4 regions of the Delftia sp. GW456-R20 genome follow, and region 4 is predicted to be linked to each of the others. Evidence: predicted binding sites of a transcription regulator. Region 4 holds the regulator's gene; each other region holds the start of a gene.
What was found. Region 4 encodes FNR, which switches genes on or off when oxygen is low (the NO sensors DNR and NnrR bind a similar motif). Its sites were predicted from a motif close to TTGATNNNNATCAA; they were not measured.
Positions count from the first base shown of each region.

Region 1: a site for FNR is predicted at 1,608-1,621, ahead of A4F85_RS18840 (DASS family sodium-coupled anion symporter). Genes of this name have one in related genera too.
Region 2: a site for FNR is predicted at 2,511-2,524, ahead of cyoA (ubiquinol oxidase subunit II). Genes of this name have one in related genera too.
Region 3: a site for FNR is predicted at 1,760-1,773, ahead of A4F85_RS18550 (type IV pili methyl-accepting chemotaxis transducer N-terminal domain-containing protein). Genes of this name have one in related genera too.

Region 1 is NZ_LWCN01000004.1:3,033,896-3,038,102, reverse strand. It holds gene A4F85_RS18860 (DNA-directed RNA polymerase subunit alpha) at 1-412, shown strand, start outside; gene rplQ (50S ribosomal protein L17) at 599-991, shown strand; tRNA gene A4F85_RS18850 (tRNA-Met) at 1,013-1,089, shown strand; gene A4F85_RS18845 (hypothetical protein) at 1,171-1,488, opposite strand; gene A4F85_RS18840 (DASS family sodium-coupled anion symporter) at 1,783-3,288, shown strand; gene A4F85_RS18835 (alkylhydroperoxidase domain protein) at 3,301-3,888, opposite strand; gene A4F85_RS18830 (CMD domain protein) at 3,885-4,207, opposite strand, start outside.
Region 2 is NZ_LWCN01000003.1:95,218-99,424, forward strand. It holds gene alaS (alanine--tRNA ligase) at 1-191, opposite strand, end outside; gene A4F85_RS01710 (hypothetical protein) at 585-926, shown strand; gene A4F85_RS01715 (MFS transporter) at 983-2,320, opposite strand; gene cyoA (ubiquinol oxidase subunit II) at 2,619-3,665, shown strand; gene cyoB (cytochrome o ubiquinol oxidase subunit I) at 3,732-4,207, shown strand, end outside.
Region 3 is NZ_LWCN01000004.1:2,966,301-2,970,507, forward strand. It holds gene A4F85_RS18550 (type IV pili methyl-accepting chemotaxis transducer N-terminal domain-containing protein) at 1-1,726, opposite strand, end outside; gene A4F85_RS18555 (ChaN family lipoprotein) at 1,888-2,763, shown strand; gene A4F85_RS18560 (DUF3297 family protein) at 2,815-3,072, opposite strand; gene A4F85_RS18565 (DUF445 domain-containing protein) at 3,194-4,207, shown strand, end outside.
Region 4 is NZ_LWCN01000004.1:1,311,758-1,315,964, forward strand. It holds gene hemN (oxygen-independent coproporphyrinogen III oxidase) at 1-1,135, opposite strand, end outside; gene fnr (fumarate/nitrate reduction transcriptional regulator Fnr) at 1,298-2,017, shown strand; gene A4F85_RS11275 (hypothetical protein) at 2,099-2,386, opposite strand; gene A4F85_RS11280 (FixH family protein) at 2,566-2,880, opposite strand; gene ccoG (cytochrome c oxidase accessory protein CcoG) at 2,938-4,207, opposite strand, start outside.

The DNA of each region.
Region 1 (4,207 bases), 1.7 Mb from region 4:
GCTGGTGGTGGAGATCGAAACCAATGGTGCGATCACTGCCGAGGACGCCGTGCGCGCATCCGCCAAGATCCTGGTGGAACAGCTCGCCGTGTTCGCTCAGCTGGACGGCGGCGATATCGCCAGCGTCTTCGATGCTCCGGCCGGTGGCCGTGGTGCCGCAACCGCCTTTGATCCCATCTTGCTGCGTCCCGTGGACGAGCTGGAACTCACCGTGCGTTCGGCCAACTGCCTCAAGGCAGAGAACATCTACTACATCGGCGACCTGATCCAGCGTACCGAAAACGAGCTGCTCAAGACCCCCAACCTGGGTCGCAAGTCGCTCAACGAGATCAAGGAAGTCCTGGCTTCCCGCGGTCTGACGCTGGGCATGAAGCTCGAGAACTGGCCGCCTGCTGGCCTGGAAAAGCGCTAAGCACTATAATTGCTGGCTCTCCTTTTTGGAGAGCCTCAGTGCCTCGGGCAGTACCTGATACGGCTGCTCGAATTAATCAACAACTTGCGCAAATTCGGTTGAGGCAAGCTGCAGATCCGGTAACGGGTCCAGGCTTGCATCCTTGTTTGCGCAAGCCCTAATTACATATTTTAGGAATAAAGCACCATGCGTCACGGTCACGGCCTCCGCAAACTCAATCGCACCTCTTCGCACCGCCTGGCGATGCTGAAGAACATGATGAATTCGCTCATCGAGCACGAAGCCATCAAGACCACCGTTCCCAAGGCCAAGGAACTGCGCCGCGTGATCGAGCCCATGATCACCCTGGCCAAGGTCGACACCGTTGCCAACCGCCGTCTGGCATTCGACCGCCTGCGCGACCGCGACAGCGTGACCAAGCTCTTCAACGAGCTGGGCCCCCGCTTCGCAAAGCGTCCTGGTGGCTACACCCGTATCCTGAAGATGGGCTTCCGCGTGGGCGACAACGCCCCCATGGCCTTCGTGGAACTGGTCGAGCGCGCTGAAGAAGGCGCCGCCGAAGCCAAGGCAGCTGAATAATCTGCTATAATTTTGGAATACCGCGCGATGGAGCAGTCTGGTAGCTCGTTGGGCTCATAACCCAAAGGTCGGAGGTTCAAATCCTTCTCGCGCAACCAAATTGAAAAGGGCTACGACAACTGTCGTAGCCCTTTTTCATGCCCTCGCGCCAGGGCAAAGGCCAGGCAGACAGCGCGGCATCAGCCGCCCAGCTGGTTGCCGATGCGCTGGCCCAGCCGCAGGCGCACGCGGTGGGCGATTTCCTGGGCGACCTCGGGGCTGAGCACTTCGCTGATGTGCAGCAGCTCGGTGTAGTGCATGTACAGAAGGCCGCGCAGGGTCTTGAATGCGGCCTCGTGCTCGGCGCCGCAGACGCTGGCGTCATTGGCCAGCACGCGCTCCACCACACCGGCCTGCAGCAGCGGGATCTTGCATATGACGGCGTGGCGGGCGATCTCCAGGTCGATCTCCTGGAGCCGGCATTCCCATTCCTCGGGCAAGAATCGGTTGGCTGGCATGTCGGCTTTTCTCCTTTTTTCACTGCATGGGTACACCGGGGCGAAAGGCACCCGGTCTGGGGATGCTGTCATGTGAGCGGGGCTCGGTGGCCTGGGTCGCCAGGTTTACTGGCCTGGCCTTGATGCCTGTCAAACTTCGGTGGCGCAGGCGCCCGCTGGAAGCCGGGCTCATGCTGCACTGCATCATGATGTCAGTCATGCGGCGCGGCCGCCAGTGCCCGTGCAGGCTGGTGGGCTTTTGCTCCCGGCAGGCCATGCTCTCTCGGCGCCGCTCCGGCAACGCAAAGGATCCACATGCTCGAGAAGATCGCCTCGCTGTTCCGCTATTTCAAGGCGGCCGTGCCGTTCCGGCTGGTGCCGGCACTGATTGCCACCGCCGTGCTGTTCGGCCTGCTGCTGATGCCCGTGCCCGAGGGGCTGACGCCCAAGGGCTGGCAGCTGGTCGCCATTTTCCTGACCACCATCGTGGCCATCATCCTCAAGGTCATGCCCATCGGCGTGATGGCCTTGATGGCCATCGTCATCGTCTCGCTGTCCCAGGTCACCTCCGGCTCGTCCAAGGGTGCCATCACCGATGCGCTGAGCAGCTTTTCCAGCCCGCTGATCTGGCTGATCGTGGTGGCCATCCTGATCTCGCGCGGCCTCAAGAAGACGGGGCTGGGCAGCCGCATCGGCCTGATGTTCATCGCCCTGCTGGGCAAGCGCACCATCGGCATCGGCTACGGCCTGGCGATCTGCGAGCTGGTGCTGGCACCGTTCACGCCCAGCAACACGGCGCGCGGCGGCGGCATCGTGCACCCGATCATGAAGTCCATCGCCAATGCCTTCGAGTCGGACCCGGCCAAGGGCACGCAGGGCAAGGTGGGCACCTACCTGGCCCTGGTCAACTACCACGCCAATCCCATCACCTCGGCCATGTTCCTGACCGCCACCGCGCCCAACCCGCTGGTGGTGGATTTCGTGGCCAAGGCCACGGGCCAGGCCCTGCACCTGAGCTGGACCACCTGGGCGCTGTACATGCTGCTGCCGGGCCTGCTGTGCCTGCTGCTGATGCCGCTGGTGATCTACCTGCTGTCGCCGCCCGAGCTCAAGGCCACGCCCAATGCCGTGGAGTACGCCCGCAGCGAGATGGCGCGCATGGGGCCGCTGTCGGGCAAGGAGCGCGTGATGCTGGGCACCTTCGGCCTGATGCTGCTGCTGTGGGCCAACGTGCCGCAGATGCTGTTCGGCCCGGCCTTCGTGCTGGACCCCACGGTGGTCGCCTTCCTGGGCCTGTTCGTGCTGATCATCACGGGCACCATCGACTGGGATGACGTGCTGTCCGAGAAAAGCGCCTGGGATACCCTGGTATGGTTCGGCGCCCTGGTCATGCTGGCCGAGCAGCTCAACAAGCTCGGCGTGGTGTCCTGGTTTGCCGTGGGCATGAAGAACGCCATCGTCGCCAGCGGCCTGGACTGGCTGCCGGTGGCGGCCATCCTGGTGGGCGTGTTCGTGTTCTCGCATTACCTGTTCGCCAGCACCACGGCCCACATCAGCGCGATGATGCTGGCCTTCCTGACCGTGGGTGCGCAGCTGATTCCGGCCGACTATGTCGTGCCCTTCATGCTGATGATGACGGCCGGCTCGGCCATCATGATGACGCTGACCCACTACGCCACCGGCACTTCGCCCATCATCTTCGGCAGCGGCTACGTCACGCTGGGCAACTGGTGGCGCGTGGGCGCGGCCATGTGCGTGATCGAGCTGCTGATCTTTGCCGTGGTCGGCAGTGTCTGGTGGAAGCTGCTGGGCCTGTGGTGAGGGCGGGCGCCCTCAAGCCGTGGTCCGTGGCTCGCCCAGCGACAGCATGAGCCGGTTGGCCCAGTTGAAGAAGGCCGTGCCGTGCAGCACATCGGAGATGGCGGCATCGTCCAGGCCTGCGGTGCGCAGCGCATCGATGTGGGCGGGCTCCAGCGCAGGCGGCGTCTGGGTCAGCGCCACGGCCGCCGTGACGATGGCATTCCAGCGCGGCCCCAGGTCCGTGCCCGGGCCTTCGTCGAGCAGGCGCTGCACGTCGCCGCCCCGGCGCGAGAAGTGCGTGGCAAAGCGTGCGTGCACCGAGGCGCAGTAGATGCAGCCATTGGCGCGCGAGGTGGCCGCAGCGGCCAGCTCGCGCTCGGCGCGCGGCAGGCCGGCGTCGGGGTTGTAGAAGATGTCCTTGTCGGTGCGCGTGCGTGCGCCCAGCGTGTCGGGGTCGCGCGCCAGCAGGCGGAAGTAGGGCGACTGCGCGCGTGAGGCATCGACCAGGCCTGCATGGTGGCGTTCGGTCAGCTCGCTTTCTTCCAGCGGCTCAATCCATGGCAGCCAGTCGAGTTGTTCCTGGGTGAAGACCTGGGGAGCGGCGGAGTTCGTTGAGGTCATGGCTGGGCTTGCAGGGTGGTGGGTTGATGGGCTGCCTGGGGCGCGGGGCGTGCAGCCAGCACGCGCAACCCCGCCACCACGCGGATCTGGAAGGACAGGAAGGACGCCAGCTGGGACAGGATGACGATGTCCGTCTCGCTCCAGCCCGCCTGTTGCAGCGCCCGCAGGGCCCCGGCGCTGGCGTCGCGCGGGTGGTAGGCCAGCAGGTGGGCATGGGCCAGCGCCGCGGACAGGCGCGGGCCCAGCAGTGCGGCGTGGGCCGGGTCCACGGCATAGGCGGGGCCGGGCTGGTCCTCGCGGCTCAGCGGGCCTGCCGGGT
Region 2 (4,207 bases), on a different contig from region 4:
CGCTTGTAGGGGCGCTTGTCGGTGCCCAGGAACACGTCCTTGAACTGGACCATGCCCGAGTTGGTGAACATCAGCGTCGGATCGTTGCCGGGCACCAGGGGGCTCGACTCCACGATGGTGTGGCCCTTGGATGCGAAAAAGTCCAGAAAGCTCTTGCGAATGTCGGCAACGGTGAAAGTGGGTGTGCTCATGGTGTCTAGGAGTTCGGAGCGCGCACGCGGGGCGCTGTCCCTGGCGGGAGGGTGTCCCGTCGGGACCAACGCGCATTATAGGTTTGCCCCATGGTTGCGGCAGCGAGCCCTGCCTGGCCTCCATCACGCACGTGGCCAAAGAAGGCCTCTACTCCCATCTGCCCGCCCTTGAGCACGATCTCCAGCCCGTCACTGGCCGGTCCGCGGCGCCTGCAGCTGTGGGTGGCGCACCATCCGGGGCGCAGGGCCGACATTCTTGCGCTGGAGAAATGGCTGGTGCAGGAGATGAGGGAGATGGCTAGCACAGGCGATCTCGCCGTTCCCTGATCCCGCTCAGACTGCGCGCGATGGGCGCCCTGGATAATCGCCAGCCGGAACCACAGCAAGCACACCATGGCGCAACCACAGACACCCGAGCCCCATTCCAGCGAACCGGCCACCGCTGCCAGCGCCAACGGATCCGATCCGGCCAAACCGCCCAAGCCGCCAAAAAGCCGCATCGTGCCCTGGCTCATCGGCCTGCCCGTGGCCTTCTTCGCTGTGCTCATGCTGGCTGGCCAGTTGCTGTCCACGCCCGAAGGCGAGGCGCGCTGGGTGGAGCGCGAAACCATCAAGATCTGCCGCAAGGAAACCGCGCGGCCAGAGGCCGAGCGCAAGACGCAGCAGTTTGAATCGGTGCAGGACTGCGACAGGCTCGAATTCGACTTCAAGCAGCGCTACGGTGAAAACCCCTGAGGCGAAGTCACAACGAAAAAGGCCGGCAGAGCCGGCCTTTGATTTGCTGCGCCCGTTCAGTCGCGCGTCTCGATGGCGCGGTTGATGCCCAGTGCCGCCAGCGTGCACAGCGCGCCCGACAGCAGATAGATCCCCAGCGCCACCAGTCCGAAGCGCGAGGACACGCCCAGGGCCACCAGCGGAGCGAATGCCGCGCCCACCAGCCAGGCCATGTCCGAGGACAACGCGGCACCCGTGTAGCGATAGCGTGAGGGGAAGTTGGACGTCACCGTGCCTGCCGCCTGGCCATAGGACAGGCCCAGCAGGATGAAGCCGACGATGATGAACACGTTGTTCCCCATCGTTCCGCTGCCCAGCAGCCAGGGCGCCAGGAAGCTGAAGATGCCGATCAGGCAGGCCATGGTGCCCAGCGTGTTGCGCCGGCCCACACGGTCGGCCAGCCAGCCCGAGACCATGATGGCGGCAGCCGCACAGAAGGCGCCCACGATCTGCACCCCGAGCACATGGGTCACCGACTGGTCCGAATACAGCGAGATCCAGGAAAGCGGGAAGATGGTCACCAGGTGGAACAGCGCAAAGCTGGCCAGGGCGGCAAACGCGCCAATCACCACGTTGCGTCCCTCGTCGCGCATCAGCGGCAGCACGCCCATGGGCTCCAGCTCACGCTGCTGCAGCAGTTCGGTGTAGGACTGGCCCACGACCAGGCGCAGCCGGGCAAACAGTGCCACGACGTTGATGGCAAAGGCCACGCAGAAGGGATAGCGCCAGCCCCAGCTGAGGAACTCGTCGGCTCCCACATGGGCGTAGATGAAGGCAAACAGCCCTGCCGCGAGCACGAAGCCCAGCGGCGCGCCCAACTGGCCCATCATCGAATACCAGCCGCGCCGGTTCTTGGGCGCCGACATGGCCAGCAGCGACGGCAGGCCGTCCCACGAGCCGCCCAGCGCAATGCCCTGGCCTATGCGCAGCAGCGCCAGCACGATGATGGCGTTCACCCCCGCCTGCTGGTAGCTGGGCAGGAAGGCCATGCCCACGGTGCACACGCCCAGCAGAAACAGCGCCAGCGTCAGCTTGGTCGCCCGCCCCCAGCGCCGCTGCACGGCCATGGACAGCGCCGTGCCCAGCGGCCGGGCCACGAAGGCCAGCGAGAAGATGGCGAACGACATCAGCGTGCCGTCGAGCTTGGAAAGGTAGGGAAACAGCAGTGCCGGGAAGACCAGCACGCAGGCGATGCCGAACACGAAGAAGTCGAAGTACTCCGAGGATCGCCCGATGATCACGCCGACGGCGATTTCGTTGGGCGTGACATCTTCGTGGGTGTCGGCGCGGGACAGAGATTCTTTGCTCTCATAGCTTCCGCCCGGGAAGCTTGCAGTTGTGTCGAGGCCGCTCATAGATGGATGCTCCTTGTCTCGTCTCACTGACAGCTCTGTTCTACGCCCTCGCTTGATCTGGCGCAAGGCGGTTTCCACCTCGACCGGCCTCGGTGTTTGTCCTGCTGCGCGCGACGCGAAAATGCGGCCTCCGGACCGCCAGGCACCTGCCGTGCACCCGCCCAGGTAGCAGAAAGTTCCCGGCCTCCCCTTGACGTTGGACAAAATGTCCAATGGACAAATTTATACTTCGTAATACATTTGCCCGGATCTTGTAATCCGCGTTTCTATGTAAACGCGCTCTTGTTGCGCCCCTAGCATGCTAAAAATCAAGGAACTCCGTGGGCCTGCGTGGCTCACCGCGGCCGCTTTGACAGCCAGTCTCACTGGCTGCAGCAAAGCCGTCGTGCTCAACCCCGCCGGCGACATCGCCGCGCAGCAAGGCAACCTGGTGGTCACGGCCACCTTGCTGATGCTGATCATCATCATCCCGGTGATCATCCTCACGCTGCTTTTCGCCTGGAAATACCGCCAGTCGAACACCGAGGCCCACTACGACCCCGAATGGCACCACTCCACCACGCTGGAGCTGGTGATCTGGTCCGTGCCGCTGATGATCATCATCGCGCTGGGCGCCATCACCTGGATCAGCACCCACAAGCTGGACCCCTACCGTCCGCTGGACCGCGTCTCGGCCACCAAGCCGCTGAGCACCGATGTCAAGCCGCTGGAGGTGCAGGTCGTGGCCATGGACTGGAAGTGGCTGTTCTTCATCCCTGAAAAAGGCATCGCCACCGTCAACGAGCTGGCCGCTCCCGTGGATCGTCCCATCCACTTCAAGCTGACCGCCACCTCGACGATGAACTCCTTCTACGTGCCTGACCTGGCCGGCATGATCTATGCCATGCCCGGCATGCAGACCGAGCTGAACGCCGTGATCAACAAGCCCGGCGTGTTCCACGGCCTGGCATCGCACTACAGCGGCGCCGGCTTCTCGGGCATGACGTTCAAGTTCCATGGCCTGAGCAACGAAGAGTTCGATCAGTGGGTTGCCAAGGCCAAGTCCGAAGGCAAGGCCCTGACGCGCGATACCTACCTGAACCTGGTCAAGCCCAGCGAGCGCAACCCGGTCGAGCGCTTCGCCACGGTGGACGAAGGCCTGTACGACAAGGTGCTCAACCGCTGTGTCGAAGAAGGCAAGATGTGCATGCATCACATGATGGCCATCGACGCTGCCGGCGGCGAAGCCTATCTCAAGGCCGTGGGCATGAACCTGCCCCAGGATGTGTGCACGGTGCAAAACGCCGACCGCGTCGTGGCCTTCCTGGACCAGCGCGACGGCTCCGCAGCCGCTGCGCAGCAATAAGCAGTTAGCGGACGCGGACGACGGCCAGACCGCCGCCCGCTCCCATCACGACCTAAGAGACTCGATATGTCTGAACATACCTCCCCGGCACAGGCCCACTGGCTGCTGGGACGCATCACTTGGGACTCCATCCCGATGGCGCATGAGCCCATCGTGCTGGCGACCTTCATCGCCGTGGTGCTCGGCGGCCTTGCCGTGCTGGGCCTGCTCACCAAGTTCCGCCTGTGGGGCCCGCTGTGGCGCGACTGGCTGTGCAGCATCGACCACAAGAAGATCGGCATCATGTACATGATCCTCGGTCTGGTCATGCTGCTGCGCGGCTTTGCCGACGCGCTGATGATGCGCCTGCAGCAGGCCATGGCCTTCGGCGACAACCTGGGCTACCTGCCTCCGCACCACTACGACCAGATCTTCACGGCCCACGGCGTGATCATGATCTTCTTCGTGGCCATGCCCTTCGTGACCGGCCTGATGAACTATCTGGTGCCGCTGCAGATCGGCGCCCGCGACGTGTCCTTCCCGTTCCTGAACAACTTCAGCTT
Region 3 (4,207 bases), 1.7 Mb from region 4:
CGGCGGCGGGGACGAAGCCGCAGCCGTCGTCGCAGACTTCGAGGCGCCAGGGGTGGCGCCCCACGCGCAGCTCCACATGCCTGGCACCCGCGTGCTTGCGCACGTTGGACAGCGCCTCCTGCACCATGTGCAGCACCTGGATCTGCACGTCGGGCGCCAGCGGCAGGCCCTGGCCCGACATGCTCAGCGAGGTGGCAATGCCCGTCTGGTGCTCGAACTTGGACAGCGTGGCGCGCAGCGCGGCCTCGATGTCCTCGGCGCTGGTGCGCGTGCGGAAATGCACCAGCAGCTCGCGCACGTCGGCATAGCATTCGCGCACGCCCACTTCCAGCTCGCCCAGGCTGCGGTCGCGCGCCTCGTCGCGGCCCTTGGCCACGGCGTCGCGCAGCAGCTGGGTCTGTATCTTGAGAAAGGCCAGCGACTGGGCAATGGAGTCATGCAGCTCGCGCGCGATCAGGCCGCGCTCCTCGGCCACGGCGGCCTCGCGCTCCAGCGCCGTGGCGCGCAGGCTTTCCATGGCGCTGGCCAGGTGGCGCGCCATGGCGGACAGCAGGTCGCGCATGTCGTCCGTGAGCACCACGGTGGAGCGAAAGAACAGGTTGACCTCGCCCAGCAGGCGCTGCTGCAGTTGCACGGGGATGCTGACCACGGTCTGGAAGCCGGCCTCGCGGCAGTGGGGCAGCTGCAGGTCGCTGGCCGGCGTGATGGGGATCACGCGCAGCCGCGCCTGCTCGCGCGGCTGGCCGCACAGGCAGGCGCCCGTGTGCAGGCAGTGCTCCTGCACCGACATGGACTGGGGCAGGCCGTCGCCGGCCAGCAGCACGTAGCGCTCGTTGGCCTCGTCGGACCAGCGCACCGTGGCCGCATCGGCCTGGGCCGCCAGGCGGACCTGGCGCACAAAGCCTTCGGCCAGGGACTGCAGGCTGGCGGCCTCCGACGCCTGCACGCTGACCGCGTACAGCGCCTGCAGCTGCTGGTGCTGCACGTTGAGGCTGGCGGTCTTCTCGCGCACCTTGTCCTCCAGCTCGGCGTGCGAGCTCTGCAGCGACTGGGCCATGAGGTTGAAGCCGGCCGCCAGCTGGCCGAACTCGTCGTCCACCTCCACGCTCATGCGCGTGTCCAGGTGTCCGCGGCGCATGCGCTCCAGCGCCGAGCGCAGCTGGCCCACGGGATGCAGCACCAGCCAGTAGCTGGTGGCCATGAAGCTCACGGCCGCGATGATGGCCAGCGCCATCAGACACATCTGAAACAGGTGCAGGATGGCCGTCCAGCGCGAGAGCCGGTCCTCGATGGCCTCGACAAAGCCGTCCACCTCGCGCACGAAGGCATCGGCACTGCCCATGATGGCCTGCGCATCGACATGGTCCTCGGCCTGCCACTGCGTGCGCAGCGCACTCCAGTCGCCGCGTATGCGCTCGTAGCGCGCGCTGACCGCATCGCTCCAGGGCACGAACAGCGGCCGCGACATGTCGCCGCTGCGCAGCAGGTCCAGGCTGGCGTCGAACTGCCGTGCGCGCTCCTGCCACTGCGCTGGCGCCTCGTTCTGGCGCGCCATGGCCATGCGCACCATGCTCATGCGCAGCCGCCCGGCCTCGTTCACCGCCGCCGCGCCGCCTTCCAGCTGCCAGGCCACCCACAGCGTGAAACCAATGGAGGCCACGGCCGCGAGCAGGCAGGCTGCGCCCATGAGCAGCAGCTTGGTCGAAAGCGAGGGCTTGCCATGCATGGTTGCACTGTAGCCACGGCACATTTGCGCGTCTTGACCTGAATCAAGCGCCACCCGTTTGCGCCGTGCCCCCGCCCCGATTCCTAGGATCCTTTCAACTGCCCCCAACGCCCACAGGGCCTATGGCGTCCCCGGGCGAGGCCAGTGTTTAGCATGGGGCCATGCAAGTCCGCTCCATCCCCCGCCCCTTCATCCGCACCCCGCGCCTTGCCGGCCTGGCTGCGGCCGCATTGCTGGCGGCAGCCCTTGCCGGCTGCGCCAGCTCCTCCGCCCCGGCGCGGGACTGGACGCAGCAGTTGCAGCGCTGGTCCGACGCGCCCATCGTGCTGCTGGGCGAGCAGCACGATGCGGTCGCCCACCAGGCCTGGCAGCAGGCCACGGTGGAGCAGTTGGCAAAACAGGAGCGCCTGGCCGCGCTGGTGATCGAGATGGCGCCGCGCACGGGCTCCACGGCCAGCCTGGCGCGCGATGCCTCCGAGGACGCGGTGCAGCAGGCCCTGCAATGGCAGGACGCGGCCTGGCCCTGGCCGCGCTACCGCGGCGTGGTCATGGCCGCCGTGCGCGCGGGCGTGCCCGTGCTGGGCGGCAACCTGCCGCGCGCCGACATGAAGCAGGCCATGCGCAACGAAAACCTGGACACCCATTTGCCGCCCGAGGGCTGGCAGCGCCAGCTCGACGCCATCCGCGAAGGCCACTGCGGCCTGCTGCCCGACACCCAGCTGGCGCCCATGGCCCGCATCCAGCTGGCCCGCGACGCCAGCATGGCCGAGGTGGCCAGGGCCGCTGTCAAGCCCGGCAAGACCGTGCTGCTGGTGGCCGGGCGCGGCCACGTGCTGCGCGGCGTGGGCATTCCCAGCTGGCTGCCCGAGGCCGCAGGCGCCAAGGTGGCCGTGGCGCAGGCGGGGGAGACATCGGTGGCGCAGGCCTCGGATGTGGATTGGCTGCAGAAGACGGATGCCCTGCCCGCCAAGGACCACTGCGCCGAGCTGCGGGAGAAGTTCAGGAATCCGCCGGCGCCGCGGGCCGATGCGGGCTGAAGCCCGCTGATTCCTGAAGAGGTTGCGGCCGGCCTTGCGACCGGCCGGAAATCAGCGGTAGAAAGCTTCCACGGCGCCCTTGAGCTTGATCAGCAGGGGCCTTCCCTTGCGGTCCACCGTCTTGCCGGCCGGCACCTTGATCCATCCCTCGCTCACGCAGTATTCCTCCACATCGAAGCGCTCGTTGCCGTTGAAGCGGATGCCGATGTCGTGCTCGAACACGGCGGCCACATGGTGCGGGCTGCGCGGGTCGATGGACAGGTGGTCGGGCAGTGCGGGGCGATCGGCGGGTGCGTTGGCGTCGGTCATGGTCTTGTTCTCGCAAGAGGGTTCTGAAGAAAGCCGGTATTGTCCGCGCAATTCGCAGGCAGGCGCTGGCTGACAGGCTTTGGCGGCAGGCATCGTCATGCGGATGGCGGACGGGCGTCGTATGCTGCGCTCCATGCTGTCGCCAGAGCAACGTCAAACACTGAAGTCGGCCAAGCGCCTGCCGCTGGCGCTGCTGCTGTTCGTGGCGCTGGGCTTCGTGGCCTCGTCCGTGGCGGCGGGGCACTGGCAGCAGGTGCCGCTGTGGCTGGCCTGCATCAAGGCCGTGACCGAGGCCTCGCTGGTCGGCGCGCTGGCCGACTGGTTTGCAGTGTCGGCGCTGTTCCGGCGCATTCCGCTGCCCCTGGTCGGGCGCCATACGGCCATCATCCCGCGCAACAAGGACCGCATCGGCGAGAACCTGGCGAATTTCGTGCGCGACAAGTTCCTGGACGGCCCTTCGCTGGTGGCACTGATCGAGCGCCATGATCCCGCCCGCGTGCTGGCCGGCTGGCTGACCACGCCGGCCAACAGCACCCTGCTGGGGCGGCAGGTGGCGCGGCTGGCGCTGGCGGCGCTGGAGATGGTGCAGGACCGGCAGGTGGAGCGCTTTCTAACACAGGCATTCAAGGCCTTGCTGGCCCAGGTGGACCTGCCCCGCGCGGCGGCGGATCTGTTGTCGGGCCTGACCAAGGACGGCCGCCACCAGGCCGTGCTGGACGATGTGCTGGCCCGCGTCAGCGGCGTGCTGCGCGAGGCCGAGACCCATGTGCTGATCGCCCAGACCATCGTGCTGTGGCTCAAGCGCGAGCATCCGCTCAAGGAAAAGATGCTGCCCACGGACTGGCTCAGCGACAAGGGCGCCAGCGCCATTGCGGGCGCGCTCGACAGCCTGCTGCAGGACATCGCCAGCAATCCCGAGCACCACATGCGCAAGGCCTTCGACGCCTCCGTGGACCGGCTGGTCACGCGGCTGCAGTCCGACCCCGCCATGTCCGAGCGCGCCGAGCGGCTGCGCCATTACCTGCTGCACGATGAAAAGCTGGCCGGCTACCTGCGGGCGCTGTGGCTGGGCCTGCGCGCCAAGCTGCAGGCGGATCTGGCCAACGAGCATTCGCAGGTGGCGCGCAAGACCGCC
Region 4 (4,207 bases):
CCATGATGACGGCGCGGCGCACCAGGTCGTCGCGCGACAGCGCCAGGCCCCGCACCACGGGCAGGTGGCTGGCGTCGATGGCGTCGTAGTACTCCTCCAGCGTCTTGGCGTTCTGGCTGTAGCTGGCACCCACCTTGCCGATGGCCGACACGCCCAGCGCAATCAGGTCGCAGTCGGGCTGGGTGCTGTAGCCCTGGAAGTTGCGGTGCAGCCGGCCCTGGCGCTTGGCCACGGCCAGCGAGTCCTCGGGCAGGGCGAAGTGGTCCATGCCCACATAGACATAGCCACCGTCCATGAACGCGGCGATGGAACGCGACAGCATGGCCAGCTTGTCGGCCCCCTGGGGCAGATCCTCGGCCGCAATGCGCCGCTGCGGCTTGAAGCGCTCGGGCAGGTGGGCATAGGCATAGAGCGCGATGCGGTCGGGCCGCAGCGCGTTGACCTGGGCCAGCGTGCGCTCGAAGGATTCGGGCGTCTGCTTGGGCAGGCCGTAGATCAGGTCCACGTTGATGGAGGCAAAGCCCAGCTGCCGCGCGGCCGCCACCAGCTCGAACACCTGCTCGGCCGGCTGCACGCGATGAACCGCGATCTGCACCTGTTCGTCAAAGTCCTGCACGCCGAAGCTCAGGCGGTTGAAGCCCAGCTCCTTGAGCACGGCCAGGCGCTCGACGCTGACGGTGCGCGGATCGACCTCGATGGAGTACTCGCCACCCGGCTCCAGCTTGAAATGCTCGCGCAACAGGCCCATCAGCGTGCGCAACTCGTCGTCGGAGAAGAAGGTGGGCGTGCCGCCGCCCAGGTGCAGCTGGCTGACGGTCTGGCCCTTGCCGCAATGGGCCGTATGCAAGGCCATCTCGCGCGCCAGGTAGTCCAGGTAGACGGCGGCGCGATCGTGGTGGCGCGTCACGATCTTGTTGCAGGCGCAGTAGTAGCAAAGCGACTCGCAAAAGGGCACGTGCACATACAGCGACAAAGGCGTGGCACGCGCTGCGGTACTCGATTTGCGTTGTTGCAGCGCCAGGATATAGTCCTCTGCACCAAAGGCCTCGACAAAGCGGTCGGCGGTAGGGAACGAGGTGTATCGGGGCCCCGGTACGTCAAAGCGACGCAGCAGCTCTGGGGTGACAGCGGTCATGGGTTTTTTCCTCTAATACCTCGACTGTGCCGCAGCACATCGGTCATGTCCTTGACTCATATCAAGAGTTGTTTGAGGGACTGCTGCGACAATTTGATCCAACTCATCGCAATCCACGAGGTCACCGCCGGCACGCTGTGTGCCGCTGATGTTTATCACTCCATGAACCTTCAGACCATCAAAGCCTCCTGCTCCAACTGCAACCTGCGCGAACTGTGCATGCCCATGGGCCTGGATGCCGAGCAGATGCAGCGCATCGACGACATCGTGGCCACGCGCCGCAAGGTCAAGCGCGGAGGCCTGCTGTTTCGCAACGGCGAGACATTCACCTCGCTGTACGCCATCCGCACCGGCTTCTTCAAGACCTGCGTGGCCACCGAGGACGGACGCGACCAGGTCACAGGCTTTCAGATGGCCGGCGAGATCATCGGCCTGGACGGCATCGTCAACGACCACCACACCTGCGATGCCGTCGCGCTGGAAGACGCCGAAGTCTGCGTCATGCCCTTCGACAAGCTGGAAGACCTGTCGCGCGAGGTCACGGCCCTGCAAAACCATGTGCACAAGGTCATGAGCCGCGAGATCGTGCGCGAGCACGGCGTGATGCTGCTGCTGGGCAGCATGCGCGCCGAAGAGCGCCTGGCCGCCTTCGTGCTCAACCTGGTGCAGCGCCTGCATGCGCGGGGCTTTTCCAAGTCGGAACTGGTGCTGCGCATGACGCGCGAGGAAATCGGCAGCTACCTGGGCCTGAAGCTGGAGACGGTGAGCCGCACCTTCTCCAAGTTCGCGGACGACAACATCATCGAGGTGCGCCAGCGCCATCTGCGCATCCTGGACACGGAGGCGCTCAAGCGCATCGTCAACAGCCAGCAGTGCCAGTGAGGCCGCAAGGGCGGCAAGCATTCATCCGCCAATGAACAAGGCCCGCGACAGCGGGCCTTGTTCATTGCAGCGGGCTCTCGCTCAGTCCCGCCCCAGCCCCTGCATGGCCAGGTCCGGGTCGGGCTCGGAGACCACGCCGTCGTTGAGATCGCGGGCCGATCGGCCCAGCATGGTGGTCATCAGGCTGGAGAGCATGGTCACGCCCCAGAAGGCGAAGAAGGCCAGCGTGTAGATGCCCTGGCGCGACCAGCCCAGGTCGCCGAGCCAATGCAGCTCCAGCGGGTCCACAAAGGCAAAAACCAGCATCTCCATCACGGCGGCTGCCAAAAAGGCAGGCCAGGCAATCCACATCCAGCGTTGGGCCAACATCAGCGATCTCCTTGTGCTGTCGAGGGGGCGCCTTCATTGTGCGCCGCGCCAACGCATGGCGCCAAGCCCCGCAGCGCCCTGCACGCCTGTAGGAAACCCTCACCCGTCGCGCATGCCGGAGATGCGATCCGCCATGCAAAAAGGCCGCGACTGCGGCCTCTTGCAGGGGTGCACGGCGATCAGCGGTCCGTGGGGTGATCGTGCGCGGGCGTGGCCGCATGGTTGCGGCCGGTGACGGCGGGCGCCATGCTCTTGGGCACTTCGCGCACGCCATCGGCACGCTCGTTGATCGTGATGCCGTTGCGGTAGTAGTCGGGGTCGATCACGGGATCGGCGCCATTGATGGCGATGATGGCCGTGATCACGGCAGCGACCACCACGGCCGCCGGGCCGGCCACCACCAGCCAGACATGGCCGAACTTCCACCAGGGCTTGCCGGCGTCGGGGTGCGAGGGAGCCTGCGCGGGCGCGGACACTGCGGGACTGGAAGACATGGGAAACCTCTTTCTTTCAGGCGGCAGGCGCGGACCGTGCCACGCCTGCCAGGAACATCACCGGGGCACCAGGAAGACGGCCTTTTCGGACGCGCGTCCCGCGCCCGAATGCACGGCATCGATATCGAAGAATACGGTGTGCGAGCCCGGCTCGGCCGAACCGTAGGGAATCTGCAGTCGCGCCGCAATGCCGCGCGTCTCGGCCGGGCCGACCTCGACTTCCTGCTCGGACGCCAGCTCCAGCCCATCGAGGCCATGGGCGCTGATGCGGTAGCGCTGGGCCTGCTCGGTGGCATTCATGATCTGCAGGCGGTAGACATTCTCCAGCTTGCCGCCAGCCACGATGCGCGACAGCGAGGCGCGGTCGCGGATCACGTCCACCTTGACCGACTGGCGCAGCGCCAGGCTCACGATCATGGCCACGCTCAAGCCGATCAGCACGGCCGAGTAGATCAGCACGCGCGGACGGAAGATGCGGCGCAGCACCTGGGCACGCCGCCACAGGCCGGCCATGGCGTTCTGCGTGGTCAGGCGGATCAGGCCGCGCGGGTACTCCATCTTGTCCATGATGGAATTGCAGGCGTCTATGCACAGGCCGCAGCCAATGCATTCGTATTGCAGACCGTTGCGGATGTCGATGCCCACGGGGCAGACCTGCACGCACATCTTGCAGTCGATGCAGTCGCCCAGGCCCTGGGCCTTGTAGTCCACCTTCTTGGTGCGCGGTGCACGCGGCTCGCCCCGGCCCGTATCGTAGCTGACGATCATGGTGTCCCGGTCGAACATGGCGCTCTGAAAGCGCGCATAGGGGCACATGTACTTGCAGACCTGCTCGCGCATGTAGCCCGCGTTGCCATAGGTGGCAAAGCCGTAGAACAGCACCCAGAACATCTGCCAGCTGCCCTGCAGCGCCAGCAGCTCGCCGCCCAGCTCGCGGATGGGCACGAAGTAGCCCACGAAGGTGAAGCCGGTCCACAGCGCAATGGCGATCCACAGCAACTGCTTGAGCGACTTCTTCCAGGCCTTCTCGAAGGTCCAGCCGTTCTTGTCCAGCCGCATGCGCGCGCTGCGGTCGCCTTCGACCTTGCGCTCCACCCACATGAAGATCTCGGTGTAGACCGTCTGCGGGCACGAGAAGCCGCACCACAGGCGCCCGGCCACGGCCGTGAACAGGAACAATGCCAGCGCCGAGATGATCAGCAGGCCCGCCAGGTAGATGAAGTCCTGCGGGTACAGCACCAGCCCGAAGAGATAGAAGCGCCGCGTTCCGAGGTCGAACAGCACCATCTGGCGCTGGCCCCACTCCAGCCAGGGCAGGCCGTAGAAA